3 regions of the Paenibacillus sp. FSL P2-0089 genome follow, and region 1 is predicted to be linked to each of the others. Evidence: riboswitches for the same ligand, from Rfam matches in the RefSeq annotation. Region 1 holds a riboswitch; each other region holds the start of a gene.

Evidence for each region. A riboswitch is a leader RNA that binds a small molecule or an ion and turns the genes downstream of it on or off. The one in region 1 is predicted to bind cyclic di-GMP.
Region 2: it holds a riboswitch for cyclic di-GMP, as region 1 does, so the genes downstream of both, NST69_RS01590 (transglutaminase-like domain-containing protein) here and NST69_RS00375 (anti-repressor SinI family protein) in region 1, are expected to answer to the same signal.
Region 3: it holds a riboswitch for cyclic di-GMP, as region 1 does, so the genes downstream of both, NST69_RS19550 (thiamine pyrophosphate-binding protein) here and NST69_RS00375 (anti-repressor SinI family protein) in region 1, are expected to answer to the same signal.

The regions. Positions count from the first base shown of each region.
Region 1 covers NZ_CP152006.1:91,114-101,939, forward strand. The annotation lists gene NST69_RS00370 (2-oxoglutarate dehydrogenase E1 component) at 1-1,714, opposite strand, end outside; cyclic di-GMP riboswitch class I at 2,210-2,313, shown strand; gene NST69_RS00375 (anti-repressor SinI family protein) at 2,348-2,491, shown strand; gene NST69_RS00380 (helix-turn-helix domain-containing protein) at 2,637-2,969, opposite strand; gene NST69_RS00385 (TasA family protein) at 3,291-3,881, opposite strand; gene NST69_RS00390 (TasA family protein) at 3,919-4,515, opposite strand; gene NST69_RS00395 (signal peptidase I) at 4,615-5,217, opposite strand; gene NST69_RS00400 (hypothetical protein) at 5,219-6,529, opposite strand; gene NST69_RS00405 (aldo/keto reductase) at 7,060-8,037, opposite strand; gene NST69_RS00410 (hypothetical protein) at 8,102-8,314, opposite strand; gene NST69_RS00415 (PadR family transcriptional regulator) at 8,578-9,168, opposite strand; gene NST69_RS00420 (MDR family MFS transporter) at 9,146-10,666, opposite strand.
Region 2 covers NZ_CP152006.1:375,359-386,184, reverse strand. The annotation lists rRNA gene NST69_RS01595 (16S ribosomal RNA) at 95-1,655, opposite strand; gene NST69_RS01590 (transglutaminase-like domain-containing protein) at 2,022-2,831, opposite strand; cyclic di-GMP riboswitch class I at 2,845-2,925, opposite strand; cyclic di-GMP riboswitch class I at 2,999-3,080, opposite strand; gene NST69_RS01585 (class D sortase) at 3,206-3,859, opposite strand; gene NST69_RS01580 (GtrA family protein) at 3,928-4,332, opposite strand; gene NST69_RS01575 (glycosyltransferase family 2 protein) at 4,322-5,299, opposite strand; gene NST69_RS01570 (glycosyltransferase family 39 protein) at 5,396-9,235, opposite strand; gene NST69_RS01565 (hypothetical protein) at 9,232-10,826, opposite strand, start outside.
Region 3 covers NZ_CP152006.1:4,641,050-4,651,875, reverse strand. The annotation lists gene NST69_RS19575 (ATP-binding protein) at 1-1,176, shown strand, start outside; gene glpK (glycerol kinase GlpK) at 1,297-2,802, shown strand; gene NST69_RS19565 (3-oxoacyl-[acyl-carrier-protein] synthase III C-terminal domain-containing protein) at 2,895-3,887, opposite strand; gene NST69_RS19560 (hypothetical protein) at 4,027-4,377, opposite strand; gene NST69_RS19555 (carboxymuconolactone decarboxylase family protein) at 4,529-4,909, opposite strand; gene NST69_RS19550 (thiamine pyrophosphate-binding protein) at 4,960-6,603, opposite strand; cyclic di-GMP riboswitch class I at 6,720-6,816, opposite strand; gene NST69_RS19545 (methyl-accepting chemotaxis protein) at 7,318-8,568, opposite strand; gene NST69_RS19540 (YafY family protein) at 8,642-9,595, opposite strand; gene NST69_RS19535 (SDR family NAD(P)-dependent oxidoreductase) at 9,730-10,572, shown strand; gene serA (phosphoglycerate dehydrogenase) at 10,654-10,826, opposite strand, start outside.

The sequences.
Region 1 (10,826 bases):
CTGCCGGTACGCGCAGCAGCTCGCGGTTAATCTCCTGCAGACCAGCCAGAGGGAAGGCAGTCGGACGCTGCTGGGGACTGCCATTATCCAGCGCGACGGCGGTTTTGGACTCCGCATTCTTCTGCTTGCCTTCCTTCATCTGATCGAAGGCCTGCTGGAGGACGCTCTCCGCCTCGGCAATCATGTTCTTCAGATCATCGGCTGTGATTACCTTCTCGCGCTCCAGGCGTTCTGCATAAGCGCGGTACACAGTAGGGTGGTTCCGCACTTTGCCGTACACAATCGGCTGGGTCGTCTCGGGATCATCCATTTCATTATGTCCGTGGCGGCGGTAGCCGATCAGATCAATCAGGAAGTCCTTCTTGAACATATGGCGGTAAGCGCTGGCCAGACGGACTGCGGCAATGCAGGCTTCCGGGTCATCGGCATTAACATGCACGACCGGAATCTCATACCCTTTGGCCAGGTCGCTGGCATAATGGGTGGAGCGGGAATCCTCGCTCTCGGTGGTGAAGCCGATCCGGTTATTGACGATAATATGCACGGTACCGCCATTCTGATAACCCTGCAATTTGCCGATATTAAGCGTCTCAGCGACAATACCTTCGCCAGGGAAGGCTGCATCGCCGTGCATCAGCACAGCCATAGCCTTGCTTGTGTTCAGCTTAGGCAGTCCCGGAGCGTTGCGTTCTTCCTGTGCGGCGCGTGTGAAGCCCTCGACGACAGGATTGACGAATTCAAGATGGCTCGGGTTATTGGCCAGCGTGATCCGGGTGCGCACGGTCTCGCCTTCGCGGACGGCACGGTCAGCCCCGAGATGGTACTTCACATCACCGCTCCAGCCGTAGGTCACGCCCATGGAGCCTTCCGAAGGGAACAGCTCTTTGTTCGGCGAATGATGGAACTCTGAGAAAATAATATCATAAGGCTTGCCCAGAATATGAGCCAGCACATTAAGTCTTCCGCGGTGGGCCATACCCATCAGGATATGCTCGGCGCCGTCATGCGCGGCAGCCCGCACAATCTCATCCAGCATTGGCACAAGGGCATCATTGCCCTCCAGGCTGAAGCGCTTTTGACCGACGAAGGTCTTGTGCAGGAAGGTCTCAAAATGCTCCACCTGAACCAGCCGCTTCAGCAGCTCTTTGCGTTCTGTATTATTCAGCGGGGCAGGGGAGGTCATCGATTCCGCCTGGCTGTTGAGCCAGCGCAGCTCGCGTTCATCATGCACATGCCCGAATTCATAAGCAATGGTCTGTGTATAGGCCTGGCGCATTCTGTGGACGGCATCCATCGCGGTATGCACATCCGCAGGGGCATTATCCCAGATCAGCGAAGCGGGCAGGGCATTAAGATCCTCGCGGGTAAGCTCGTAGGTCTCCAGCTCCAGCCATTTGGCCATCGGGTTCGTGCTGCGCTCCAGCGGGTCAATGTCTGCGGCCATATGGCCATATATTCGAATATTGGCGATCAGCTTCGAAGCCTTGACAGCCTTCTTGAGCCACTCGGCATCTGCTGATACGGCAGGCCTTGGAGCCCTCTCGGCATCGGGTGCCAGTGGAGGGGGGCCGGATACGGTGAAGAGATCGCGGTAATGCTGTTCAACAGAAGAGGGGTCCTTGACAAATTGCTCATATCTTTCTTGGATGTAGCCCAGGTTGGGGCCGTAGTATTTGCTCCATACTGTGTCGTTATAGGGCTCTTTGACTGCCATGAATAGGTCCTCCTAACGGATAAACTCCACGCGAGGCATCCAGTGTGCCACTTGGCGGAGCTGCAAATGTTTGCGGTTTCATTCTCATCCTATTGTGCTACTTTCCGGCGGGGTAATCAATTCATACTTTCGGTCAATCCGTTCGCAATTTGGCATGATTCATTACAGTATTCATACGGAACTATCATAAATAGAAAAAACTCATATAACAGCCCGTTATACATACAAATGGGTAATTGTCTCTATACGATGTTGCGTGCAGCGGCAAGTCGGGGCGGATGGGGTTCCCTTTAGTATATTTAAACTATTAGATAGTGTTTGAACTTGGAACTGGAAATATTTATACAAGCCGCTGGCAATTTCAGCTAAGTTTCCTCACATTTTTTCATAAAAAAATTCCAGAAAACGACACACTAATTGCGTATGATCTTGTATAATGTTATTGCGGAGAACGGTTTCATCGATTCTTGCCAGATCCTTTCATGATGGAAAGGGTCCAGTAAAAGGTAAACCTGCCGAAAGACAGGGGCACAAAGTCTCGGATCTAAAGTAGAAATACTACAAAGTAGCAATACTACTATGATGGCCGGACTGCCTGGGGACGCGAAAATTCTAGGAGGAGATTTCTTGGATATGTCCAACCAGGGGAATGACGAGCTGCAGGCAGTAGATCTGGATTTAGAATGGGTGCACTTGCTGATGTCTGCCAAGCAGGCGGGGATCGCGGCGGAGGATATCCGCCGGTTTCTAAGTGAGAAGGCGCTCCAGGCGATGTAAGGGCGGTCATCATTGTTCGGATACATACAGAAAAGGCACAGCGTCCGGTACGCTGTGCCTTTTCTGTATGCCGCTTGAAAGGCTGCCTTCGCCGAAGGTGGCCTCCCTGCCGTGCGGAGTCTTCCCTGTGGCATATAATGCTCGTCTAGTTGTCCTTTTGTTCCATGCGCCATTTCTGGTAATCGAGGAATTCCTTGAATTCGCGTTTGCTTATACCGGAGGCCATGGCCTCCTGAACAAGCCGGAACCATTCCCCGTCCAGAGCCTGTTCTTCCGTCTCTGCCAGTCCGCCATACAACAGTGCATGAATGGATACCTGAAGCGCGTCAGCGATTTTTTCGATGAATTGAATGGAGGGGTTGGATTGAATGTTCCGTTCCACATTACTGAGGTATGATTTCGCCACATCAGCCTTATCGGCAAGCTCGGATAACGAATAGCCCTTCTCCAGCCGGAGTTTGTGGATGCGGCTTCCCATAGTATCTGACACGATTACAACGCCCTCCGTACTTTTTTTGGTGAAAAATAAGAAGTTATATGCTTTGCGCTATACATTCTCCTTATCTTTCTCGTTGAAACGGTACCGCCCGTTCAAAGGCCGGCAAAGCCGTTTTCTCTTGTCAGTATAACAAAAATCCGCAAAACGGACAAAAATCCTTGAACCCGGCAGCGGGAAAAAAGAAACGGCATACCCGGCCCGGATGAGGGAGGATATGCCGTCTTGATGGATTGCTGAAACGCTGCCTTCCTAATAAAAGGCCGGCAAAGCCATTTTCACTTGTATAGGCTGGCCCCTGATCTACTTGGCTTCTCCCACTCCTTGAAGAGCATCGAAGGTCCAGTTCAGAGCTAAGCCGTCACCCTGGAAAATGTTCTGATCGAGCGTGTTGTCTACGAATTCGAAGGCGATCTTGAAGGTCTTGGACCCGGCGGCGGCAATCCCTCCTGGCAGTACACCTGCTGCTACGAGATCGTAGCTGGGGGTGTTTTTCAGATCCTTCAGGGAGATCTCGGACAGCACATGACCGCTTAGTGAACCGCCGGTGTACGTATTATCCAGGAGCTTGACCTTGAAGTGGTCTCCGAGATCCTGGCCCGCGTTATCGCCCTTGGCATCGGTCACGGTGTAAGTGGTGGCAAGCTTGAGGAATTTGATATCCAGTGTGCCGTCATTGGACAAGGTGAAGGTGCGGACGGTGTAGTCTCCCGGCTTCAGATTCGTCAGCGCTACCGGAGTATTGAAGGAAGAGCCGAGCTTCAGCGTACCCGCTGCGAAGGTTGCCGTGCTGGTAGCTGTGGAGCTGAAGTAAGCGAAGGTGCCCCCGCCGATTAAAGACAAGCCCAGTGCTGCCGATGCTACGCCAAGACCCAATGTTTTTTTGATACCCATTATTTATTTCCTCCTCGAATGGTTTGTTTTTGTGGAATTATTTGAGCGTGCCTTTTTCCTGGTTGGCTTCGAAATTCAGAGTCAGTGCAAGCGTGTCGCCCTGATAATAGTTCTGCGGCTGGAGGGTCTCCTTGAAGGCGAACTGGATGGTCAGGTTATCCGAGGTGCCGGCTTTGATGCCGGACTTCTCTCCGCCTAAGATCGCTCCGAGAATTCCCCGGGCCACCAGATCGGGACTCTCCTGCTCCAGATCGGCCAGCGAGATGACCAGGAGCGGCGATTCCTTCTTATCCTTGTTCACGAGGAAGGTCACAATAATATCATCCTTGAAATTATGGGAGCCGTTGTCTCCCTGGGCGTCTGTAATGGCCGATGAGGTGCGCAGTACCACTTTGGGAATATTGAGCGTCCCGTCATTTTTGAGCTTGAAGTCCCGTAAGACGGTATCGCCCGGCTTGAGATTGCTGAGATTAACAATGACGGAGGGATCAGATTGTAATGATAGGGTTCCGTTGTTAAAAGAAGCTGAGGAAGTAGAAGTGCTGCTGAAGTAAGCGAAGGTGCCTCCGCCGACCAGGGTTAAGCCTAATGCTGCCGATACAACGCCGAGACCTAATGTTTTTTTGACGTTCATTTGTTCATCCCTCTCTTATGAGTCTGCTTTGTGCATAGCCGGTGCTTCCGGCAAGCTGTATTGTGGCTCCGCGTTTCGTAAACGGGAGAGAACAATTGATCATTGTACGAGGTCAGTCAGAGTATCCGGCCCGCCGCTGCTGGCTGCGGATGACGGGGCATTCTTCTTTTCCAGTGCCGCAACGGCCTTCCAGGAAGAATACAGCGCGTAGAGAAGCAGGAGCAGTCCGGGAATAATCATCAGCACTACGCTTCCGGCTTTGGAGACTGCGAAGCTCATGGCATAGCCCACATAGGGGACGGTCACGCCGGTGTACTCACCTACCACATTCGTGGAACTGACGGCTGCGGTGTCGGCTGAATCATTATTGTCGCCCTTGGTGGTGTAGCTGGCTTCCCCCAGAGCACTGTTCAGCTCGGCAGCGACCACGCGGTGGGTAATCAGGATATTATCGGGATTCAGAAAAGTGATCACATCGCCCTTCTGGAACCGGGTCATGTCCCCGCCCGGCTTAATGGCCACAATGGAACCGGTCTGGATGCCGGGCTCCATGGAGCCGGATAATACCGTCTTGATCTGGTAGCCGAAGAAGGAGGGCTCGCCGCCGGAGGCTTTGGAGATGACAACGGCTGTGATTAGCACCAGGAACACTATAAGAATCAGAGTGGAAATTATCGTATTGACTATTTTTCGGATGCGCATCTTATTCGCCGCCTTTGCTGGGTTCAGATTGTGGAGCCGGTGTAGCTGTAGGAGCAGGCTGCGCGCCGTCCATTACAGTGCCTGGAATTACGCTGCCGGGTAATGGATCTGGAGTTGCTTCCGGTAAAAGAATCTCAGACGCCGGAGTGGCAGTGGGAATAACCTCTGCTGCTGCTGAAGCTGTGGGGACTGGATTGTCCTCTACAGGCGCTGCGGGAGCAGGCTCCTCTCCCGGCTGGCTTTTGTCAGGAAGACTGGTTGCGGCCGGCTGGTTCTGTGCTTGTTCATTCTCCAGCTTCAGCGCTTCGTCAGCAGCCTTCTGCTTCTCTATGGCGAGCCGCTGGGCTTCCTCCGCTCTGGTTTTATCGGCCTTTTCAAGCGCCAGGCGTTCCTCTTCCTCTTGCTGTGCCTTCGCTTTGTCCTCAAGGGTTGTTTTGGCTTCAGCGATTTCTGTGAGCCGCTCCTGTAAGGTATGGATTGTGGAGAACAGGGTATCCTTGGACGCGGTTAATTCTGTATTCAACTGCTCATACGTGGCTAGCAGCGCGGGGGATACCTGCGAATCTGCTTGGTAGGCGCTGGTTACGAATGAGAGGATAGGCTCTTCAGCAGGGAAGCTGTAGTCATCCTGCCGGAGCAAGACGCGGTCCGGATTGCCGGTGGGCAAGGATCCGCCGATATCATGAATCGAGCCAAGATACTGCACAATTCCGCTTAACGTCTCTGCCAGCGATTCCGACAGAATCCCGCTTTGATGAAGGCTCTCTTGAATCTGGTCGAAGAACTGGGCATCACGGATTTCCAGACAGTTAGGATCGAGGTTCACCATATATCCTCCAAGCTTGTGCAGAATGGCCGCTGCATTGCCAATTTCCTGCAGAATGTGTTGCCAGACCGTCCCATTGAAGCTCAGCTGCTTCTCCAGCAGGTCGATCTCGCTGCCAGCTTGAGTGAGCTCGGACGAGAGTTCATCCGCAGCCTGATCCAGCTCTGCAAGCGACAGCTCTCCGGCAGCGACTGAGGTGTTATACACTCCGCTGATGCTATGGCTGCCAAGGGAAGCTTTCAGCTCTATGACGGTGTTTAGATGACCGCTGAATTCCGACAACAACTGCTCAATCTGACCCGGGAAAACCGAACACAGCCCGATGGAGCTGATCTGTTCCTGGGAGGTGTTGAACTCTCCATAGGTGCTGCCGATCTGGCCTGAGGTGTACATCAGGAGCACAGATACGGCCATACCCGATTGCAGAATCCGCAGGCCGAGCTTCCTGGTTTTCCGTTTGCGCCGCTTGGCAGATCTGGGGTACATAGCTAAGCCCCCTCTCGAGTTGCTAATGAATAATTCGTTATATTCGTTCTTAATAAAGAACGATATCGTAAGCAAATCATACACTGTGCTGCTCAGAAAAGAAAAATGTTATTTTCAGCGGAATGTTCGCAATAAAGTACGAAATGTATGAGATATCTCGATTTATCTGACGATATCGCTGTTTTTCACAAATGTTCTTTATAAAGAACGAGTATTAGGGGCGGGGGAAGGTGAGGGGGAGATAAAGTGCCTGTGAGGAATGCGGGAAAGTGGGCGGTAGGCGAGAATGAGGGGCATTAGTGCCCCTGAATGGTGCAAAAGTGGGCGGCGAGCGGGAATGAGGAAAGTAATCGGACTCAATGTATGCGAATACAATTCGGATGCTGCACCAGTTGGCTAAACGATGGGTTAGTCTATTCCGCCGCAAAGAAGGTACTGTCCATATAAGGACAGTACCTTTCGCTGATTCTATGCACTTGTTCCAAATTACTGAACCTGTTCAATCATGTAATTTCCAGTAAAATTCAAGCTCAGGGAAGCTTCTCCCCGCGCGAGGTGACGTACAGCTCATACCATTCCTTGCGGGACAGCTCCAGGTGGACTGCGCCTGCACAGGCGGCGATCCGCTGCGGATTCACGGTGCCGATGACGGGCTGGATGGCTGCGGGATGCGTCATTAGCCAAGCCAGTACGATGGCCTCGGGTGTCGCGCCCTTCTCGTCAGCGAGTCTCCGTACCATGGCCGCTGTATTCACAACCTTCTCCGGCTGGCCTTCAAGCGGCCGTCCGCTGAAGAGTCCCTGGGCCAGGGGGCCCCAGGCCTGGAGCTGGATGTTCCCGGCGCGGCAATACTCCATGGTGCCCTCCGGGAATGTAATGTCCTTCCACGGGTCGCGGTTCACGCTGAGTACGGCGTCGACCCAGCTGATCCGGGACAGGCTCATATGCAGCTGGTTGACAATGAACGGCTCGTCGCAATAAGTCTGTAGCAGCTGGATCTGGGCGGCGCTCATGTTGGAGACGCCGAAGTGGCGCACCTTGCCGGAGGCCTTGAGCTGATGGAGTGCTTCCGCCACCTCTTCAGGGTCCATTAACGGGTCGGGGCGGTGCAGCAGCAGAATATCAATATACTCTGTGCCCAGCCGTGCGAGAGTTCCATCGACGCTGGACAGAATGTGCTCCCTGGAGAGGTCGAAGCTATTGGAGATATCGCCTGGCTCCATCAGCTTGATGCCGCATTTTGACTGGAGGAGAATGTCCTCGCGCAGCCCCGGCCGCTCCTTGAAGATCTGCCCGAACACCTTCTCCGCCTTGCCCCGGGTATAGATATCCGCATGGTCAAAAAAATTAATACCTATAGACAGCGCCGCATCCAGCGCCTCGTGTCCCTGCTTTATGTTCGCAGCCGTGACCGGTTCACGGTCCCACCCGCCGCCCAGCCCCATGCAGCCCAGGGCGATACGGCTGGCAGGTATGCCGCGCCGGTTAAGGGGTAACGCTCTCAGCAATGTGATCCCTCCATACCATTAAGCTTGTAATGCTCCGATGATACTACCGGAAAAGCATACATCTTTAGAACCCGGTGTGGTATCTCTTGTCACTGGAGGAGCGGTGTTTTGTGGTCTCTTTATCCTTCTCTTCCTCTTTCTCAAGAGTCAGGTCCTCTACCGGTATCGGGTCCACATGCTGCTCGCTCTCATCTACATCGAACAGGCTGGGCTTGTCTGTAGGGTATTGCTCCGGGTGGTCACGCTCGTCTCTGATCGGCTTTTTATCATCGCTCATAGCGGCTTCACTTCCCTTTCCAGAGTATCCGCCAGGGCGGGGCCGGCACACCGCACGAATACAAACTGTAGTACAGCCGGATGCCCAAGCCGCTCGCCAGCGGTTTGCTCCAAATATAAGAATTTATATGTTGCACACGATAACTTATCCTTCTATTTCTCGCTGAAACGGTACCGCCCTTTAAAAGGTCGGCAAAGCCGTTTCCACTTGCTAATAAACACATATCGTCTTCGCTAAACAATCACATCGGCTATCTACTTCTTTTAGTCTGCGATAATCGGTCTGCCGATATCATTCATTTTGCGGACGGCTACATCCTCATACAGGCGCTTCAGCCATTTCAGCTCGGTCTGGCTATGCTCATATCTGCCGTACATCATATGCAGCACCGAGCGGGGCACGATGGAGATATGCTCCTCGTATACTTGGTAGGCATAATTCACCTGATGCTCCGCCTCCCGGATGCGTTCCTCCAGCAGCTTCGCCACCTTGCCCTGGTCGATATGACGCGCGAGGGCCAGGGCCATGTACAGCGGATGATAGGGTGGATCACTTTTTTTAATCTGCTGGAGAATGAGCTGCTCCATCAATTCTTTGCCTTCATCCGTAATGCGGTAGATGGTCTTATCCGGCCGGTCCGGGCTGTGGATAATCTCTACCGCCTCGATATGGCCGCCTGCGGCCAGCTTGTCAACGGCATAATATAAGGAACCGGTCTGCAGCTTGATGACTTGATCCATAGAGCGTTCCTTCATGACCAGGGTAATCTCGTAGGGATGCATATCCCGCTCCAGCAGGAGTCCCAGAATCAGCAGCTTCATCGGCATGGGCTTACCGCTGACCTTGATTTGCACCGTGCTGGCTGCCCTGCGGCAGCAGACGGTCCTTCGGCATCAGCAGGACGAAGACCACTGTAAGCACCGCCGGAACGATGGCCCACAAGAAGGTATGCGAGATCGACGAAGACAATGAATTCGTAATCTTCTCCAGGACAGGCGGCGGAATCTGCGCTCTGGCCTCGGGCGTCAACGCGGAACGCGGGTCGCCGAAGGAAGCGGCCTGGCCGCTGTCTCCGAAGGCTGTACTAAGCTCGGAGGCGAAGCGGTTACGCTGGATGATGCCGAAGATCGTTATCCCCAGCGTCATCCCGAGCGAGCGCATGAAGGTACTGGTGGATGTTGCCGAGCCGCGCTGGCGCATGTCGAAATGTTGGATCGAAGACAGGCTGAGCACGGAGAAGGAGAAGCCGACTCCGAAGCCGGTCAGGGCCATGAAGGCATTAAGCGCCATCCGGGAGGTCTCCGGGGTCAATGTGCTGAGGGAGTAGATCCCGCCTACGAAGCAGACTGCTGACAGCAGCATGATGTTGCGGAAGCTCGTTTTGGTGGTAAGCAGGCCGCCGGACTGGCTGCCGATTACGGTACCGATCATCATCGGCATCAGAATCAGGCCAGAGTTGGTGGCCGAGCCCCCGTATACCCCCTGGACGTAGATCGGGATATATACCGTTGCTACGATGAATGCCGAACCATAGAACAGCCCCAGGATACTGCTGGTTGCGAACAGGCGCCCCCGGAACATGGCGAAGGAGATGACCGGCTCTGCCGCGAATTTTTCAATGACAATGAAGGCGATCAGAAGCACGGCGAACGCAGCGAACAGTCCGAGAATGACCGCAGAGTCCCAGGCATACTGATTACCGCCAAGCTCCAGGGCGAACATCAGGCAGATAATCCCCGCCACCAGGGTGAAGGCGCCGCCCCAGTCAATCCGCTGCTTGGAATGTGATATGGATTCCTTGTAGGAGGTCATAATAAGGAAGAACGAGACAATCCCGATGGGCAGGTTAATATAGAAAATCCAGTGCCAGCTCATATATTCGGTGATATAAGCACCAAGCAGAGGCCCAATCACACTGGAGATCCCGAAGACAGCGCCGAAGAGTCCGGTGAGCTTGCCTCTTTTCTCAGGCGGGAAGATGTCGAAGACAATCGTGAAGGCAATCGGCATCAGTGCACCGCCGCCAATCCCTTGAATCGCACGGTAAATACTGAGCTGGGTAATGCTCGCCGACGTTCCGCACAGGGCGGAGCCAATCAGGAACACGATAAGCCCGAAGATGAAAAACCGCTTGCGCCCGTACATATCGGACAATTTGCCGAAGATCGGGGTGCCGGCCATAACCATGACCATATAAGCAGAGGTGACCCAGACGATTTTATCCAGTCCTCCAAGATCGGACACAATCGTGCCCATAGCTGCGGCAACAATGGTATTATCCATGGCCGACATCAGAATGCCCAGCAGCAGTCCGACAATGACGAGCTTGAGATTACTTTCTTTGGTGTGCATGTTAAGCTCCTTTATGTTTAAAATTCAATGGAATTTTATTATATTCAAATTTGAATAGGGTGGCAATTGTTTTTTTCAGGATGACAGACGGGTTGGCATCTGCTTGGGAACTTGCATGCGTGTACTTGGTATTCCTTATCGGCCGGTCCTTTATTCCAGC
Region 2 (10,826 bases), 280 kb from region 1:
GACCAACGAGTGAGTATTCGAACCCAAGGGTTCTATTAGTGGAAGCAAAGCTTCCGATTTGAATGTCTTCATTGCAGAAGACGATTCTCCATAGAAAGGAGGTGATCCAGCCGCACCTTCCGATACGGCTACCTTGTTACGACTTCACCCCAATCATCTACCCCACCTTCGGCGGCTGGCTCCCTTGCGGGTTACCCCACCGACTTCGGGTGTTGTAAACTCTCGTGGTGTGACGGGCGGTGTGTACAAGACCCGGGAACGTATTCACCGCGGCATGCTGATCCGCGATTACTAGCAATTCCGACTTCATGCAGGCGAGTTGCAGCCTGCAATCCGAACTGAGACCGGCTTTGCTGGGATTGGCTCCACCTCGCGGCTTCGCTTCCCGTTGTACCGGCCATTGTAGTACGTGTGTAGCCCAGGTCATAAGGGGCATGATGATTTGACGTCATCCCCACCTTCCTCCGGTTTGTCACCGGCAGTCACTCTAGAGTGCCCAGCTTCACCTGCTGGCAACTAAAGTCAAGGGTTGCGCTCGTTGCGGGACTTAACCCAACATCTCACGACACGAGCTGACGACAACCATGCACCACCTGTCTCAACTTTCCCCGAAGGGCACCTGATGCATCTCTGCTTCGTTAGTTGGATGTCAAGACCTGGTAAGGTTCTTCGCGTTGCTTCGAATTAAACCACATACTCCACTGCTTGTGCGGGTCCCCGTCAATTCCTTTGAGTTTCAGTCTTGCGACCGTACTCCCCAGGCGGAGTGCTTACTGTGTTAACTTCGGCACCAAGGGTATCGAAACCCCTAACACCTAGCACTCATCGTTTACGGCGTGGACTACCAGGGTATCTAATCCTGTTTGCTCCCCACGCTTTCGCGCCTCAGCGTCAGTTACAGCCCAGAAAGTCGCCTTCGCCACTGGTGTTCCTCCACATATCTACGCATTTCACCGCTACACGTGGAATTCCACTTTCCTCTTCTGTACTCAAGTCACCCAGTTTCCAGTGCGACCTCAGGTTGAGCCCAAGGTTTAAACACCAGACTTAAATAACCGCCTGCGCGCGCTTTACGCCCAATAATTCCGGACAACGCTTGCCCCCTACGTATTACCGCGGCTGCTGGCACGTAGTTAGCCGGGGCTTTCTTCTCAGGTACCGTCACTCCGGTAGCAGTTACTCTACCGGACGTTCTTCCCTGGCAACAGAGCTTTACGATCCGAAAACCTTCATCACTCACGCGGCATTGCTCCGTCAGGCTTGCGCCCATTGCGGAAGATTCCCTACTGCTGCCTCCCGTAGGAGTCTGGGCCGTGTCTCAGTCCCAGTGTGGCCGTTCACCCTCTCAGGTCGGCTACGCATCGTCGCCTTGGTGGGCCGTTACCCCACCAACTAGCTAATGCGCCGCAGGCCCATCCCCAAGCAGCAGATTGCTCCGCCTTTCATTCTTCTCTCAGGAGAAAAAAGAAATTATCCGGTATTAGCTACCGTTTCCGGTAGTTATCCCAGGCTTGAGGGCAGGTTGCCTACGTGTTACTCACCCGTCCGCCGCTAAGTCTGAAAGGAAGCAAGCTTCCTCTCAAACTCCGCTCGACTTGCATGTATTAGGCATGCCGCCAGCGTTCGTCCTGAGCCAGGATCAAACTCTCCAAATTGGTATTTAGAAAGAGCGATTGCTCATTTTGAAACATCTGACGAGAATTTACATTCTCATTTTTGGATCTCACCGAAGTGATTTCCAGATACTCACTCGTTGTTCAGTTTTCAAAGATCAAGCTCGTTGTTAGTGTCGATGTCATCGTCACCAGCAACTCTTATAATATATCACGTCCATCTGAGCAATGCAAGCTTTATTTTTGAAATCACTTATTTAAGTAATCTCTCATTTCCTTTGCCGCTCCAACAACGCTTATTTATAATAACCTATCCTTCTATTAAAAAGCAACCTTTATATAAATAAAAATAACCCGCTTAATGACTAAGCGGGTTATTCTCAGATAATGCTATAGTTACAGCTATTCTTAGTAGAATTTCGCTGCAGTATATTTGCTTGCTGATTTGATCAGTTCAGTTGATGCTGTTTTCTTACCCAGACCTGCATCCACTGTAGTATCAATCGTCACCCATTTGCCATTCAGGAACACTTCGTTCCAGGCATGGTATGAAGTTACATAGCTTGTATTCCCCATAACCAACTTGGTTGGAATCCCTTCACTGCGGAGCATAGTAGCGAACAAGGAAGCGTAATCGTAGCAGATACCCTTATTGGTAGCCAGTGTGTTGTCGTTGTTCGGAATATAATCTGTGCTTACGCTGTTGGCCAGAGAGTAGTCATATTTCACGTTAGCTACGATGTAATTGTAGATAGCCTTAACTTTGTCTGCATCTGTGGTCAGACCCTTTGTAAGCTGTGCTGCCTTTTGAACGGATTTATCGGAAGAACTCCACTTTACATTCTGTACAGAGCTCAAATATACGGCATTCACATTGCTCATTGAGAGAGATACAGTCTCGGAAGATAGTACCTTGTATTTGTTACCGGTAGTATTCTCAAGAACGGAGACCTTGTAAGAGCCATTACCTTGTTGCAGCGGGAACGTCTCGGTCGGTTTGGAAGTGTATAAGTTGTAAGTATAGCTGTTATTGTCCTTGGTAATCATGAGCTTCATCTTCTTGTCTTTAGGAACATCGTACGAAACCCCGATAACCCCTTGATCAAGTTGTCCAACATTTAACCAGCTTGAATCTGCATTAGCAGCTTGAGCAGTGCCTGTCTGCACGGAAGTGACGATCACAAAAAGTGTAATCAGCATTAAATAAAACTTCTTCATGGATAAAACCCCTTTCGGTAGCTGGCTGCCATTCTTACGGGAAGGCCCTTTAGCTTTGCGTCCCTACCTTTCGATAGGTTTGCCGTTATCGTATAAGCTTTATCTGTCCAATCTACTGCCACATAATGACAGATTCAGAATGAAAACAAACAAAAAAAGCCTCTTCATTCGGTAACTGGCTGCCATCCATGACGGGAAGGCCCTGTAGCTTTGCGTCCCTACCTTTCGATAGGTTTGCCGTTATCGTGTATTAGCTTTCATAGTTATAGCTTACCATATCTCAATCTATTAGCAAGACCCAAATCACTAGATTCCCGCAAAAATAGACTAAAATTTTATGTTTTTTGACCTTTCTCAGCATTGTCCTATGACAATCAGGTCAACTTTGCATGAATGATGAGTCTGTGGGTAGGGTTGACAAGCGGATCACAGGTAATGAGGGTCAGAATCTTATCATCATCCTTACCCTTCAGTACTGAAATATCGGTAGGCTCTACAATAGATACATCATATACAACATATTTGTATTCCTGTCCGCTTGTAATAACAGTAATGGCATCCCCTTTACCGACCTCATCCAGTCTGTTGAACAGCCGCCCTGCCGTTCTTGACCGATGTGCCGCAATCGCTGCATTGCCTACCGCGCCAATCGGAGCTGTCTCCTTCATATGCGCGGCTGCATGCTTCATATTGGTCTTGGTGGCGCCCTCCAGTACAGGCAGCTTCAGATCGATTTTATCGATTTCAATAATAGCGGTGATTTTGCCTCCCACTTCAAGCTCGGGCGCTGTAGTGGGAACCGGCTCTTCCGCACCAGACTCTTCAGCCAGCAGCTGGGTGACTTCCGCATAAGGCTTGCTCAGATCCTGGCTGGCAGGAGCCGTAGCCGAAGGAACGATTTCACTATAGGCCTGTTCAGCCTCTTCCAGCAGCTTCTGCTGCTGACGGTCCTCGTACCATTCGCTTCCTTTGGGGTAGAGCATAATCAGGACCCCGGCAAGTATAATCAAATAGGATAACTTCCGCATGACAATCGCCTCCGCAATATAGAATAAGTGCTTTCCTCCGAAGAATACGGGCAAGATATACGCTCTCTTTAAAATACCCACTTCCGGCTTCCAAAAAAATTAATGATTACTGTAACAAAGGTAACCAGCACCTTGGCCATCAGCACCTGGACGCCCAGCCGATCAGTCAGCAGATGAATCAGCAGCACCGAAATGCCCAGCACCAGCAGATTCAGCACAATAAATCTCACCAGCTGCATCCGGTCAAAGCGGCCATCCCCGCCTCTGTCCCTTCCCTTGAAGGTCACCTTTTTATTCCAGAAAAAGCTATTGGCCGTCCCGGCACTGTAGGAAATAATCTGTGCAGGGGTGTTAAGCATGCCCAGGGAATGCAGCAGGGTAAATACTGCAAAATCAATGAACGTGTTAAGCAGGCCCACCGCATTGAATTTCAGAAATTGGATCATGCCTGCGCGCCAAGCCTTATCTTGCATAATCGCTTGCCTTCCGCGTGTCTTCGGCCTCTGCCTCCGGGTAGCCTCGGGTCTCGCGTACGATATAAAGCGGTCTATCCTTAGATTCATCATAGATCCGTCCGATGTATTCCCCGATCACGCCCAGCAGCATCAGCACAATGCCGTTAAACAGCAGGTTCACCCCGACAATGGATGCCCAGCCCGGCACAGTCCAAGAGGTGAAGACTTTCTGGAATAAGACCAGAAACAGGTAGATGAAGCTGGAGAAGGACAGGAAGAAGCCGACATAAGAGGCGATTTTGAGCGGCTTGTGCGAGAAGGAGGTGATTCCGTCGAGCGCAAAGCGGATCATTTTTTTGAGCGGATATTTCGTCTCCCCGGCGAAGCGTTCCTCCCGCACATATTCCACCATGGTCTGCCGGAAGCCGACCCAGCTTACCAGCCCCCGTACATAACGGTTCTTCTCCTTCAGGCCGCGCAGCACATCGCAGACCTTACGGTCGATGAGCCGGAAGTCCCCGGTATCTGTGGGAATCTCCACACTGGTCATGCTGCTGAGCAGACGGTAAAAGATTTTGGCTGTCACCTTCTTAAAGAAGGTCTCTCCGTGGCGCTTCAGCCGCTTGGCATAGACTACCTCATAGCCTTCCTTCCACTTGGCGATCATCTGCAGGATGACCTCCGGCGGGTCCTGGAGATCTGCGTCAATCACCACAACAGCCTGGCCTTCAGCATAATCCATACCCGCCGTAATCGCCACCTGATGGCCGAAGTTACGGGAGAAGTCAATCAGCTTGACATGCTCATCCCTATTACTGATTTCGCGCATAATCTCAGCCGTACGGTCCCGGCTGCCGTCATTGACGAACACGAGCTCATAGGAATCCCCGCACTCATCCATTACTTTTTTGAGCCGTTCGTAGGTTATCTGAATGACTTCCTCCTCATTATACATGGGCACAATTACACTATATCTGGCCTTCACAAGGGTTCCTCCTCAATTTATTGTAAGCCACAGCTTCCTTGATGCGCTTCATCAACATCAGCTTTGAGCAACTATGCGGCTCTTACAGTTCCCCTCCTAGAATACCCAGGAAGGGAACCAGCGAAGTACATGAATGATATAACTGCTGTTCACCTGCATGCCGGACAATACCGGATAGAACATTACAAACAGAATGGCGGCGGCCGCAACATAGGCGTACCGCAGATAGTTGGCACCCTGGAACCTGCCGTCAAGCAGCTTCAGGATGTACACAATAGATAGAATCATAAACGGCACCATCGCAAAGTAATGGTACAGGAAGGTCTCACGCGGCACAAGCATCCACGGAACATATTGTGAGAAGAAGCCGATCCAGATCATATACAGGCTCTTGTCCCGGCGCTTCAGGGTGAACCATACAGCCGCCAGCATCGTGAAGATTCCTGTCCACCAGATCAGCGGATTGCCCATCGTTACTATGCTGCTCGCCTTGCCTGCAGGCAAGCCTTCGCCGCCGCTGAAGAACCACACCGGACGCTTCATGAACGGCCACTCCCACCAGGAGGAGGCGAACGGATGTGTAGCTACAAGCTGACTGTGATAGTTGTACATATTCTTCTGGGCATCAATCAGCCCCTTAACGGTGAAGCCCTCTGCCGACGCAGATAGTGAAGGAATGAAGGACAGGCTGTATATGATTCCCGGAATGATGACGAAGAATCCGATGCAGCTAGCCAGCGTGATGATCGTGTTCTTCCAGAAGGACTGATCTGCAGTCCGGCAGGCGGCTTTGAGCTCCTGACCGCTCAGCTTGCCTTCAGCCAGCAGGCGTCCGGCAGCCTTGTATTCTCTGTAGCGTTCAATGAGTACCAGCGCAAGCATAATAGCAAGTCCTGCGCCTCCGTAGATCACGATCCACTTCGAAGCAACCCCGATGCCGAAGAACAGGCCGGACCAGAACAGCGGAGCCAGTGTGGTCCGCAGCGGCACCCGGTAGAAATTCATCGTGAAATACCGCTGCATGAAATAGAACATCAACATAATGAAGAATACACCGTACACATCGATGGTCGATATCCGCGTCTGGGTGAAATGCATGAAGTCCAGAGCGAATAATCCCGCTGCCAGTGCAGCATAGGTGGTCTTACGGAACAACCGAATCGCCATGATATAGATCAGCGGCAGCATCGCAATCCCGAACAAGGTGCCGATGATCCGCCACCCGAACGGATTGACGCCGAACAGCTCCATCCCTACCCCGATCAGCAGCTTGCCAAGCGGCGGATGCGTGTTCTCATAAGGAACAATATTATGATAATGCTCATAAGCCGTACGGGCATGATAGATCTCATCAAAATACGTACTGTTCATGAAATTAGAGTTCTTGGGAATGACGGACTGCTCGTCAAACAGATTGGCCGGCGTTCCTCTTTTAGCTGCTGCTCCCGAATCGGGTGTCACGCTTGCTATCGTCAGAGGAACCTCCGGTGCCCCCTGCTCATAGAAGGCCATCTCATTGAGGGTGAAGCCTGGAGACGTAACCGAGAGCTTGACATATCTTGCAGATACGTTAAGCGGCTGGCTTTTCCAGATGAAGACATTGCCCACATCCTCGCTTACCTCAAGCGGGCTGCTCCAATTATCAGGGGTCTGGCTGAATTCCAGCTGAAACTTCCCTGTTCCGACACCGCCGAACACATTAACCCGCTCCAGTTGATGGGCCTGCCCCAGATCCACATAGAAGCTCTCGCCGCTGGCTGCTGGCTCCCACAGAGTCTCAGGTGCCTTGTTATCTCCCAGATGATAGAGGGCAAGCGCCCCGTATAGCACGGTGATACCGAGCATCCAGATCCAGTCTCTGCGCTTCAGCTTCAGCGGAGAACGGCGCTCAGCAGGGGCAAGCGGCTTGATGCCTTCTGCAAGCAGCAGATCTGCTGCGTACGCCTCCTTGGGGGTAACCGGCTCAGGCAAAAGCTTCGCAGTTCGGCGGATATATACATCGTATCCAATATAGAGCAGATATATCGCAAGAATGATAGTGGTAATAGCTGTAACCAGAACAATGCCGTCAGCCGGCGGATTTCCGCCGGTATTCAGATACGCCAGTGTATAACCAACATTGATGTACTGGGTCAGGGAGAACCCGAGGAACAGGGTCAGGAACCGCCGGTCCCGGCTCTCCATGAAGGCGAATAAGGACAGAATCAGTACCGGATACAAGTAACGCTCATGCATTTTGGTACCGAATACGAAGACAATCGTGATCAGCACCATAGCGATGAAGTAGGACTTGGAGAGATCCTTGCGGTCCTTGGTATTGAAGGAATAATAAGCAGCAAGTGCTACTGCCACCAGGATGAAAATAAAGCCCCATATACGATACGGTATGCCGAGCCAGGTCACATCCAGCGCCGACCACATCGGGTCAGTCAAGGCATACAGATTGAATGCATTCACTGTGGAATACGGATAGGAGGACAGTGTGCTTTTGTAGAGGTTAATCAAGCCTGCAAAACCGCCGTTGTTCCAGAAGAACGGGGCTGCGAGGACAAGGAAAATCCCCAGTCCGTACAGGGCGCCCAGCGCAAGCTGCTTCCAGGCCCGGTGATGGTAGAAGGCAAGCAGCAGCACAGGTGTGAAAATCAGCGCCTGCGGCTTGATTAATGTAGCGACGGCAAAGAAGATCGCTGCACGTACGAAGCGCTTATCGACAACCCCGATCATACTGAGCAGCAGAAAGATGAGGAAAAAGGAATCCGCCTGCCCCCAGGCTGCCGAATCCATCAGCACAGCCGGATTGAACAGGAACAGCATCATCAGCCCCATAGCCAGCCCGGAGCCGAGCCTGGTTCGCGCGCTCTTATAGATAATCCAGCCAAGCACCAGATCCGAGAGCATCGCAGGCAGCTTGAAGAGAACCGTCTCGGCACCTGACCCGCCCGCAAAGTTAAACAATCCGCGCAGCAGGCTAAGCAGGTATAGCACATATAAGTACCCCGGCGGGTAATCGGCGAAATAACCTTCCTCATAGAATTTGCCCGGTCCAAGGTCGGTCAGACGCTGGCCCCAGGCCATGAAGGTGTTCATATCATTCTTATAGCCCTGTGCCGTAAGGCCGATCCAGATCCGCAGGATGAATGCCGCTCCAAACAAAACGTACAGCCAGCGGGTGTAGATTACATCCTCCTGTCTCAGCAGACGCTCACTGCGGAAGGCTCTTGTGTACAGAAAAGCAAAGAACAGGCAGAATACTCCAGAAAGCAGCAGCAGCTTGGCCGGAGACACCTTATGCGGCACTTCCTCCGGCTTGCTTCCGCCGTCCGCATCTGCCGGGGGAGCCTGGGCGCCGCTGTCCAGTGAGATGATATTCGATCCCTCCGGTACTGTATCCAGCTTCTCTACGGACAGATCATCGAAATAGGCCTTACCCTGAATCAGATTGGCATAGCCGCCCAGCGCAGCGCCGATTCCGATCTCGGTCTGCTCCTTGCCGGTCTGGCCGATGAACTCCAGACGCTGCCATTCACCGCCGGTATCGCTGGTAGCGGGATAACCGCCCCCAATGCCTACCGGGAAAATATTGGCTCCGATTCCCCCGCCTGCGGTGCTGGCTATTTTGACGTATCCAGAGATTCTGTAATAGCTATCCGGCAAGACGGTAACGGTCTGCACCCACTTCAGGTGATTGGGCTCCAGATTCTCAATAACCGCCGCTTTGCTGCCGGAATGAACCTCTTCCGACTGAACGGATATGGAGCCCGCCGCATCTCCGGCAATCCACATGTCCTTGGTCCAGCCTGCCGGTGCCCCCTCTTCGCCTTCTTCAAAGCCCGGGTTCTGCAACAAATTCCCTTCGGCATAAATGCTTGTTACAGGAAGAATAAATAATAAGAGCATTAGTATAACGGTTGCCGCTGCACGTACCTTCTTGGTCATCGTTCTACCCTCACCTCGTCAATGTTAATCCAGCCATTACCGCCGGTTATGTATACTTCTGCCTGTATCCCCTGCTCCAGAGTGACCGCAGGAAGTGTGACCTGTTGATAGGCTTCCGCCGCAGGCAGCTCTGTCTCTGCAAGCAGCTTACCGGCTGCCCGGATGCCGATCTTCCCGCCGCTGCCGCCGCTACTGGACATGACGGTCAGTCTGTACTCACCGGCTGATGCAGTGAAAGCCTGCGAAACGATGTTCTCCGTTCCGGGATCAAGATATGCCAGCTTACTCCCGGCGAAGGGGTTGTTGACAGCAACTCCCGTTCCCGCAGAGAAGGACCAGCCCGCCGTCCCTTCTTCAAATCCGCCATTCACAAATTCAAATGCAGCAGTCTTGGGTGTATCTTGAGGCCCGCCATTCTGTTCACTGGTGAGCATTACGCTGTAGTTGGCAAAACGCTTCACTCTGGATCCGGCGCTTGCCGCAGGCGGCGCAGCAGTATTCGCATAGATATATGCGGCATTCGCAGGCACCCTGTTCAGATCATCAAACCTGTATCTTCCAAAGGAAGAGACGCGCTGAAAGGCCTCTCCCGGATTGGCATACTGAACGGACTTCAGGAAATCATGCGGGCTGATCTGTTCATAGAACAGCACATAAATATAAGGCATATTCACCTGGTTCGTAAGATAGACTTCACCGGAGCTGTGTTCCGAAGCATACTGCACAGCCTCCCCTAAGGATTCATAGAAGACTGGACCGATGCGTTCAGGGAACTCGCGGAAATACGTATTGGAGAATAAAATAAACATCATGGCGAACCCGGCCGCGGCCAGGATGGCTATCCCTTTGACTCTGCCTGCCAGCCAGACGAATCCGGTGCTTACCAGCATAATGAACGGATAAAAAATAATATTAATCCGGTTAATATTCACAGTTGTAATCAACGCCATTAGCACCGCCACCAGGAACCATAGCAGCACGGCTCCCCTACCAGCGCTCTCCCTCTCCCGCCGGCTTGCCCACCAGGAATGCAGGAGAACGATCAGGCCGAGCAGTGCAAAAGGCAGCGCCAGCGGGTACGCATACCCGTAAGGAGAGATGGAGTTCCAGGCCAAGCCGTCACTTCCGCTCCACATCAGCTTGCTGAACGCAGTGAGGTTATCCGCAGCCGCCTGCCACAGCCTGCCGCCGAATACGGATGAAATCTCCTCCACGCGCGGGGTCGTGAGCTTCGGAATTGTGAACAGCGGAGTCGCTATATCCTGCATAGCGTAACGGTTAATGATAATAAATAGTAATATAGGCAGCGCCAGTACCGCAAACCATACGAAATTCCAGACCAGGGCACGAGGTCTCAGGACCTTGCTATATAATAGAAGAATTGCCGTACCGAGCGCAAATAGCGGGACGAAGAAGTAGGCTGTTCCATAAGCATACAGCGAGAGGGCCAGCATGCCGGTAAAGGCGTACAGCCACCTTGGATTCGCAAAGGCGCGCAGCAGAAAGTATACGGATATCAAAATCATTGTAGGAAACAGATTCGATTCCAGCGCCCACCTGGACATCATAATATGCCACGGATTGATGGCGA
Region 3 (10,826 bases), 3.2 Mb from region 1:
TATGGAACAAGACTGACCCTGGTCACAAGCGATGAGATCGGCCAGCTCGCCACATCGTTTAACCACATGGCGGAAGAGCTGGAAGAGAATATACGCAGTCTGAATAATGAAAAAGGGCATTTATCCAGTGTTCTGCGCAGCATGAGCGATGCGGTAATCACTTTCGATATCGAAGGCCGGATCATCCTCACCAATCCGCATGGCCAGACCCTCCTCGAAACCTGGAGTGATCTTGCCTGGGAGGAAGAAGAGGATAACGGCTTACTTCCGAAGGCCGCCGCTTCCAGTGAGGTGCCGCCGCCGCTTCGCCCGCTGTTCTTCAGCACCCTTGAGGGCGGGGGCGATCAACGCTCCAATGTCCATGTCCGGCAGGGGGTATGGTCGGTGCACATGGCACCGCTCTATTCCGAAGATCATCTGCGCGGAGCTGTTGCCGTTCTGCGGGATGTGACCGAAGAGGTACGTCTGGAGAAGATGCGGCGTGATTTCGTGGCCAATGTATCCCATGAGATCCGCACCCCGCTATCCATGATGCAGGGCTACAGTGAAGCACTACTAGACGGAATGGCTTCCTCTCCGGAGGAGAGCAGTGAGCTGGTTCAGGTCATTCATGATGAATCCTTGCGTATGGGCCGTCTGGTGAAGGATCTGCTGGACCTGGCACGCATGGAAGCAGGACATACGGATATGCTGAAGGCCAGGGTGGATGTGGGAGAATTGCTGGAGCGGGTATACCGCAAGTTCTCCGTCAGAGCCAAGGAGCGGGATATCATGCTGGAGCTTAAGAAGCCTGAACAGGAACTGCTGCTGGGGGCAGCCGATGAAGACAAGCTGGAGCAGGTGCTGACCAATCTGCTGGATAATGCCTTCCGGCACACTCCGGCGGACCGGAGAATCTCTATTCTGGCAGGCACAGTAGTACTGGAGGGCAGGAGTCTGGTGGAGATCGCGATCAGAGACCAGGGGGCCGGCATTAACCCCGAGGATCTGCCGTTTATCTTCGAACGCTTCTACAAAGCGGATAAAGCCCGCCTGCGCGGGGAGACGGGCGGTACCGGGCTTGGTCTTGCTATTGTGAAGAATATCGTCGAATCGCATCACGGCAGCATTTATGCCTCCAGCAAGCTGGGAGAAGGCACCACATTTACCCTGCGGCTTCCTGTCGAAAAACAGTAAACCAAGACCATGCATGACAGCGCCTCTGAGAGCAGAGGTGCTTTTTGTTGAAATCACCACATTAATATTGTTCATCGTGAAACATATATTCAAGCTAAGGCTTGCAGGAGGCTGGGCATTATGATCTTATCCTTGGACCAAGGTACTACCAGCTCACGGGCAATTCTCTTTGATACAGAGGCGGAAGTGATTTCGCAGGGGCAATATGAGATCAAGCAATCCTTTCCCCGCCCAGGCTGGGTGGAGCATGACCCGGAGCAGATCTGGGAGAGCCAGCTTGCCGCAGCCAGAGATGCCATTGCAGCAAGCTCTGTACCGGCTAATCACATCACGGCAATCGGGATTACCAACCAGCGGGAGACTGCACTTATCTGGGATAAAATTACAGGCGAACCGATCTATCCGGCAATTGTCTGGCAGGACCGGCGGACAGCAGACCAATGTGAGGAGCTGAAATCGCAGGGGATGGCCGGAGTCATTGCGGACAAGACGGGGCTTGTCATCGACGCGTATTTCTCGGCGACCAAGCTGGCATGGATTCTGGATCATGTACCGGGAGCAAGAGAGCGTACGGGCAAGGGAGAGCTCCTGGCGGGAACGATAGACACCTGGCTGATCTGGAAGCTGACCGGGGGTGCGGTACACGCTACAGACGTTACTAATGCTTCAAGAACGATGATGTATAACCTGCATGAGCGCCAGTGGGATGAAGAGCTGATAGACACGCTGCGTATTCCGCCGTCCATTCTGCCGGAGGTGAGGATGTCGGGCGGAGATTTCGGTGTCTGTGACCAGCAGTGGTTCGGTCTGGAGATTCCTATCCGGTCGGTGCTGGGGGATCAGCAGGCAGCGCTGTTTGGTCATACCTGCCTGGAGGCAGGCAGTGCTAAGAACACCTATGGGACAGGCTGCTTCATTCTCATGAATACAGGCACTGAAGCTGTGGCATCCAGTCATGGCCTATTGACTACGGTAGCCTGGGGCATGGGGGATGAGCTCTATTATGCACTGGAAGGCAGTGTCTTCGTGGCTGGAGCGGCTGTGCAGTGGCTGCAGGAGGGGCTGGGGCTAATTGTCGCGCCCGCCGACTCGGAAGAGAAGGCCAGCGAGGTGGACGAGAGTGAGGGGGTTGTGGTAGTGCCAGCCTTTACCGGCCTGGGTGCGCCTTACTGGGATATGTATGCGCGGGGCGCCATATTCGGCTTGACGCGTGGCACCACCTCCGCACATCTGGTACGGGCGACGCTGGAATCACTGGCCTTCCAGTCCCGCGATGTCATCGACGCAATGCAGAAGGATGCCGGCATGCCGCTCACCGGCCTGAGGGTAGACGGCGGTGCGGTGCGCAACAATCTGCTGATGCAGTTCCAGGCCGATATTCTGGGCAGCGAAGTGACACGTACAACCTACGCGGAGACTACAGCACTTGGCGCTGCGCTGCTAGCCGGACTTACCTCCGGGGTATGGACCCGTGAGCAGCTAGAGAGCTTCAATACGGCCGAGAAGGTCTTCTCGCCGCAGATGGAGCCGGAGGAGCGGGAACGCAGATACGGTGCCTGGCAGGATGCTGTGTCGCGCACGATGGGCTGGGAGAAGCATGAGGGCAAGCACGAAGGCAGACTTTAGAGCGGAGTAGAGGCATTAAGAACAGAAACGGCCCGCAGGCAGAAACTCTGCTGCGGGCCGTTTTTTACTCTGGAACAGAATGAACAGTAAGATTAGTACTCCATTACAAATGCGACATTCTGCCATCCGGCGCCCACGGTCCAGAACAGGACCTTGTCTCCGCGTTCAAGCTGCCCGGTAGTGACGGCTCTGTGAAGGGCAATGAACGGGCTGCTGGTCGAGGTATAGCCGAACTCATCGCCTATGTAGACTGCGGCCTCAGGGTTAATACCGGTTTTGCCGGAGACGGCCTGGATGTTCGGAAGAGACAGCTGTGAGAAGCAGGCAGCCTTGACCGATTCAGGGGCAATCCCGTTGTTGCTCAGCAGAGTGTTGATTGATTCGGAAGCGGCATCCACACAGATGGAATCATCGAATGGAATGAACTTCACATTGAACTCTCCTGCGGCAACACCGGTGCGTCCGAGCTTAGCCAGGCCTTCTGCCGGGAACAGAGAGTTGCCGTACACACAGGTGTCTGTCTGGTAGATAGAGTCAATGAAGCCGACCGAATGCTCATCGCGCTCCAGAATAACAGCGGCAGCGGCATCACCGAAGTTCGCGTAATATACCGGATCATTCTTGTCCGCATGCGGTGCCACGTAATCGGAGCCGATGACCAGGGCGCGGCGGATTCTCGGGTTCGCCATCATCTGGCGGCTGACCTGCTCAACCGAGGCGGTCATTCCGGCACAGTTGGCATTGCTGTCAATACAGATGGTATGCGAAGCTCCGTTAATCAGGCGGTGAATCATCAATGAGTTCGTAGGAAATATATATTCAGGGGTTTGGCTTGCATAAGCGATCAGGTCAATGTCAGGGCCGGTAAGACCGGTCTTCTCCAGAACATTACTTGCGGCTTCAAAAGCCATTGTCAGGGAATTCTCATCCGGGCTGTCGATGCTGTAGCGGTTTTCACGGCCCAGAGTAGCCAGCAGTCCACGGATATCAATACCTTTGTCATCAAAATGCTGAATGAAAAAGTCATTGCCGATTCTTTTGTCTGGATGGTAGATATCAATGTCCTTAATGCGAATCCCCGCCATAGTACAGACCTCCTAAAGTTTTGTTAGCTATACTTCTCACGAATCTGCTTCTTACAAAACTCTCTTCCAGCATTAGCAGCCGGTTTAATGAATGAACCTGTGCGTTTCAAGCGGCTGATTTAGGTTTAAATTGTATTTATTAAGCTTGTACGGTTGAAGTGATCTCCAGATTCTCAAGTCCTGCTTTGCGGCCCAGGCGTGCCAGCTGCATTTTGAGGATCGGGTTATTTTCCAGGGTAAGACTCACTTTCTGGAAGCCATCAGCCTTGAACATGATGAAGCAGCCTTCAAGCAGCGGTACAACATCAGGAGCGGTTACATTCAGCTTGCGGCAGTCGATCTCTAGTGCATATTCAGCAGGGCTGATCGGGTTAATAGTCTGCTGGTAAGCCTGTATAGATTTGAGCCCGTCCTCGTTAGAGAAGGTTCCCTCCAGCTCAATATTGATTACTTTCTTCGCAGTATCTGTCTTCAAAATAAATTGTCCCATGTTGATCTCTCCCTAAGTGTAATTTCCAATACCTCCAAAACGTTATTCCTGCGACTATATTCGACAAAACCGCAATTCGATTTGGGATATTTTGCCTTCATTATAACCAGATCATACTGAAACGTGCAATCAAAAGTCGAAATTTGTAGATTTATGAAGATTTTTCTTTGATTTCCTCCAGAGTATCCAGCAGCACATTAAAGGCCGAAATCACCCGGGGGGCACCGACGCAAGGGGTCAGATGCAGCAGCACGCCCTTGATCTGCTCGACGGTCATGCCAACGCGGAGCGCCATTACATAATGAACCCCCAGCTGTTCATATTGTCCCATCGTAATCAGCGACGAGATCACCGCGATCTCCTTCCAGTCAGAGCCAATCGTGGTCCGCTGAAAAATATCGCCATAGGCATTGCCCATGATATATTCGGCTAATTCCGGAAAATGCTCTTTGATCGGAGCCAGGGCCTTGGCCCCATAATCTCCTGAGAGATCAGTGAAATGATCGAGTCCGCTGTTCATGTTCTTGTTCACGATATGTCCTCCTGATAGTAGGTTAGAAAAGGTGTGCGGATACGGCTTCCTTACGTAAGATCCAGCGTGCGGTGGGCCGTAGGAGGCATTTCATCACGGTCAGTCAGCAGCTCAATTACAGCTGCCTTGTTAAGTGCCACAGTTTCTTGGATTGCGGCAGCGAACTCCTCCTGCGTCTCGCAGCGGAAGCCGGCTGCACCCAGCGATTCGGCGAATTTCACGGCATCCATCGGAACCTCGAAGATCGTACCGTCAATCCGGCCAGTCGTTTTCTCCATACCCTTAAGCGCCATATCCAGCTGCTTATTGTTCACCACAATGAAAATCACCGGAATGTCCTTGCAAACGGCTGTGTTTATTTCAGTTCCGAGCATCATAAAACAGCCGTCACCGGTAATGCAGAAGACAGTCTCTCCGGGAGAAGCCGTCTTGGCGCCGATCGCCATGCCAATTGAATTGCCCATGCAAGCAAAGTAGGCATCGAATATGAAGCTGCCGGGCCTGCGGACATTGAACCATTTCACAGCATTGAACCCGTGGCTGCCGTCATCTACAAACACGCTGCTGTTGTAAGGAATCAAGTCGCTCATCGTGCTCATTACCGAAGCCAGAGAGAGCCCCGCCAGCACGGGCAACTCGTCATTGTAAGCATTGGAGATTGTGATTTCATGCTTGGTGACCGTAGAGGGGTCCAGCTTCTGAAGATACAGTGCCAGGTTGTCCCTTAAGTCCCCGCCGACAGCGATGGTGGATGAGGACAGTATTTTGCCGACAAAGGTTGGATCTACATCGAACTGGATCAGCTGCGGCGGATGATTCTCCGGCTTCAGGTTGCAGATGGTCATGTCGCTCAGGCGGGAGCCCAGAACAATGAACAGGTCGCTGTTGTTCAGCAATTCATCGCCGTGCGAGGAGCCGCCAACGCCGACAGGACCGTGGTAGAGCGGGTGATCATGAGCTATTGCACCTTTGCCGCCTGGAGAGGTGACTACAGGAATGTTGAAGGTTTCGGCCAGCTGAACCAGTTCCTGATGGGCACCTGAGCGGTTGACGCCTTTACCGGCAATGATCAGCGGCCTAGCGGATTGATTAATCGCCGAGATGACCCGGTCATAGTTCTGATAACTGACTAGTCCCTCGCGTTCCGGCAGAACAATCCGGCATTCCGCGAGCCGCTCTGTCTGCACATCAAACGGAATGCAGAGATGGACCGGACCTTTTTGGTCACCGAGGGCGATGGATAGGGCATGGTTGAAAATCGTGCTGAAGTGATCGCCGCGTTCAACGAGCTTGCTGAAGAGGGTGGCCGGCCGGAACATATCCGCCAAATCAGCCAGGTAGGAAGTGGAATCCTGACATTGGGGAATGCCCAGCTCCTTGATGGACTGATGTCCGGTGATGAAGAGGACGGGAAGATTATTGGCCTTGGCATGCGCTGCTGCGGTGAGCAGATTCGTTCCCCCCGGACCGGAGGTGCCGAAGGCTACCCCGAGACTGCCGGTCTTCAGAGCATAACCGCCGGCGGCGAAGCCGGAGCTGGATTCGTGCCGGCCGGGGATGAACTCTATACCGTAGTCAACCATTTTCAAAGCGATGGGGCAAATAGACTTGCCTATGATTCCAAAAGAATGAGTGACTCCCAGATCGTGTAATGCTTCCGCCATATAATCTGCAACTGTCTTCAGAACATCCACCCCGCAAGTTGTTATTTGTATACGTCAGCAATAGAAAACCTGTACTCACCATTGGAGCACAGGTCTGTTGCACGAATCACCATAATCAAACGCGAAACCTAAGGCGTTCACAGTTTTTCAGCAACCTGGCTGTCATGATCCCACTTCAGAAATGAGACTGTAGATCCATGGCTTTGCGTCATTCCCTTTCGGTGAATTTTGCCGGTATGCGGTTATAAATGAATTTGTGGAGAATTTTCCTTTACAATATATTCCTTGCTCCGCTTTTGTCAATAACCCCTGTGAGAAGAAACTCGGAATTTGACGAATATTCAGGAGTGGAAATGGCTAAATATTTGGATTTTCAAACTTTTGAAAATGGTTGTCCCTGGAAGACTAAAGTCTTAAAATGCAAATGGCCGTTTAGGTTGATTAATGTGGGAAGTGAGCACAAAGCCTCATTACATTCCTGATTTACTGCAAAACATTAAGAATTCACTAGATATACAGCATTACATATTTCGGTGATAGGACTTAAGTAATAGTGATGTGAGATATTAGCTTATAGACAAGCCATGACAATAGAACGACTATAGTAAAGAAGTGCAAAGCACGTTTTTTACCCTTATGCACAATTTCAACAATTTGTGAATATTACATAACAATCTTTGTTTTGCCCAAAAAAAGAGACACCTCCCGCAGAAAATTCCGCAGGCGTGTCTCTTTGTGCTGAGGTTAAAATTTGAAAATATGAATTGTTTTTTGCAGGTTGAAGACCGCGGAGGTCATCTTCTCTGTCTCCTCAGCTACGGATTGAAGAGCATGAATCTGTTCGTTCATCGCTGCGGATACCTCTTCCGTCCCTGCGGCGGTCTCCTGGGTGATGGCTGAGATATTCTCGATCGCCCCGGAGATCTTGAGCGCGCTCTCCAGCATAAGGTCACTCTCTGCGGAAAAGGAGGCAATCTGCTCGGTTATGTATTGGACACTATGCACAATTTGAGCAAAAATGTTGGCTGTCTCCGTAATCATCTCATTCTGCACCTGGACTACCTCTTCATTGATGGCGATGTTATCGATAGCCTGCTTGATATCCGCTTCGATGCTGCGTACCAGACCGAACACCTCTTTGGTTGAAGCGGTGGATTCCTCGGCCAGCTTGCGGACCTCCTGGGCAACAACGGCGAACCCGCGGCCATGCTCGCCTGCACGGGCGGCTTCAATAGAAGCATTGAGCGACAGCAGATTGGTCTGTTCAGCAATTTCGGTAATCGTCTTGGTAATCATCGTAATGCCTCGTGCGTTATGCGATAGGGCTTCGATAGTATCCGCCACCTTCTGGGTAGCCTGGATGTTCTTGCGCATGCCTTCGGCTTGGGTATCCACCGATTGCCGTCCCTGTTCTACCAATTCCAGCGTATGTACAGACCTTTTATTCATTTCCTTGGTGGAATTCGTATAATTGGAGACTTTGATTTCGATATCCTTGATCGATTCGGTCATATCAGCGATATCCACCGAGATTTCGTTAGCACCGAGGGCCAGTTCATTGGAGGAGGAGGCCACCTGCGCCATGACAAACTTCAGGTTCTGATTCTTGTCTTCAATCCCGCGGCTGGCGTCCATAACCTGACGGGTAATCTGTGAGGCATCGGTGAGGATTTTTTTGAGCTTGTCAATCATGGTGTTGAAGGAGCGGCTGATGTCGCCCATGGAGCCATTCTCATCGGCACGGCTGGTGAAGTCGCCTTTGGCAATCGTGTGCGTCACATTGGAGATATCCTCAAATGAAGATGTAAGCGTTCTCTCAATGAAGCGCGCAAGCGGGTAAGTCAGCGCTGCCAGGACGGCGACAAGAATAATGCCGATGAACAGCCTGTCCATGAGGATTAGCGTGATTAAGACAGGGACAGCGAATAAAGCGGCAACCAGGTAACATCCGGTGACGATTTTTTGTTTCAACGGCAGCTTGTTCATCCAGTCCATAATGTAAAGTCCCCCTATAAATAATAATGTGTATTGTAATATTATAGGGGATACTAGTGCATTTGGTCTATTATTAAAAATCGTATAATGCTGCCGCTTCACGCAGAGCCGCAGCAACCGTATCCGCAAGCTCAGGCGGTGCCGTCACCTTGATACCCTGACCCAGGGACAGGATGATCCGGCACGCAGACTCCGGCGTGTTGAACTCGGCCTCGGCCCTGATCCAGCCCGGGGCCTCAGCAGGCTCCTGGTGCAACAGGGCGACGTATCGCTCCTTCTGCAGCTCCTTCATCGTTTGCTCTCTTACAAGAAGGCTGGAGGGGTACCTGGGCAAGGCAGACTTGAATGCGGCGGTGGAGGTCTCCCAGTACTCAGACAGGTGGAAATCCTCCGGCTGCTCAAAAGACTCATCTGTGACTTTGGCCTCAGTGATTCTGGAGACCCTGTAGGTCCGCAGCTCGCTGTCATGCCCCGCGACCAAGTACCAGACGCCGCGCTTGACTACCAGCCCCAGCGGTGCAACCAGCCGCTCGGCGGCGTCCTCCCCGCGCAGATAGGTGATGCTCACCTTGCGGTTCTCCCATAAGGCTCCCTGCAAAGCGGATAGGCAGGGATAGGTCTCCCCGGAGGGATGCCACCCGGCTCCGTCGATGTGAATCCGCTGGCTGAGGAAGCTGAAGGGGGTGACTGGCTGCCGGGTAGCGACGGCCTGCAGCTTGCGGGCGGCCGAGGAGAACTCCTCCTGAATGCCCAGAGCGTGCAGAATCGCCGGATCAGCGGGCACCAGCAGCGCGGCAATCTCCTTGGTGTTCATTCCGGTCAGGGAATTCCGGTAGCCTTCAGCCAGCTTCCAGCCGCCTTCCCGGCCGCGCTCCGCCAGCACGGGGATGCCGGAGAAGCTTAGTGCCTCCATATCCCGGAAGATTGTACGTTCGGATACCTCCAGCGTTTGCGCCAGCTCTTTGGAGCTGATTTTCCCGCGGCTCTGTAAGAGTTGAACGATAGTGATCAGGCGATCCGCTCTCATTCTGCAACCTCCCTTGAATGTATTATTTATATATGTCAATGGTTGTCATGTATAAGGTATATATTAGACAAGAGTACGGATTAGCGCAAATGATCATCTAATCCGGGCATGATAGATGAAAGGGAGCGGATCAAATGACAAATCTGCAAGGGAAAGTGGCATTGGTAACAGGCGGGAGCAGGGGAGCGGGCAGAGGCATTGCACTGGAGCTGGCGAAGGCTGGTGTCTATGTATACATTACGGGCAGGAATGCCGGTATGCCGCAGGAGGGACAGGCAAGAACGCTTGAAGGGGTGCTGGCTGAGATCCGCCGCTTAGGCGGGGACGGAGCCGTGATCCGCTGTGATCATACCAATGACAGCGAGACAGAGGCCGTAATCCGGCAGATTAGCGCTGAGCAGGGCAGACTGGATATTCTGGTCAATAACGTCTGGGGCGGCAATACTCTCCCTATCGAGAATGAACCGTTCTGGGAGCAGCCGGTGCAGCATTGGGATCATATGTTCACTGCGGGTGTGAGGGCGCAGCTAATGACTAATTATTATGCTGTACCCCTGATGCGCAGGGAAGGAGCGGGGGCGGGTAAATTAATCGTCCATACAACCTTCTGGGACGAGTACAAGTACACGGGGAACTTCTATTATGATCTGTCCAAAAATGCACTGGTGCGCATGGCCTACGGATTATCCCTAGAGGTGGCTGCGGATGGCATCGCGGTGATTCCCGTCTCTCCCGGCTGGATGCGGACCGAGCTGGTCCTGGACAGCTTCGGCACAGATGAGGAGCACTGGCAGGAGGAGGAGGGGCTTCAGACCACTGAATCAACCGCTTATATCGGACGGGCAGTTGCAGCGCTTGCTGCTGATCCTGAAGTGATATCCATGACTGGCACTCCCCAGAAGGTAGGGGACCTGGCACGGAAATATGGCTTTACGGACACCGATGGCCGGCAGGTGCCAGCCTACCGGATTTCATAGTATAACGCAAAAACACTCTTTGGAAGTGCGCGGCCTGGGGCCTGCACTCCCGAAGAGTGTTTTATTGTGAAGAAATAAGAATTAGAGCAGAATGATCTCCTCAGCGGTGTTGATCTCCGGCAGTCCGGCCAGCTTCACCAGGACCTCCTTCGGCACACCCTTATCAACGGTCAGTAGCATAATGGCAGCTCCGCCGATGATCGTACGGCCAACCTGCATGGATGCGATATTGACGCCGTTCTCGCCAAGCAGGG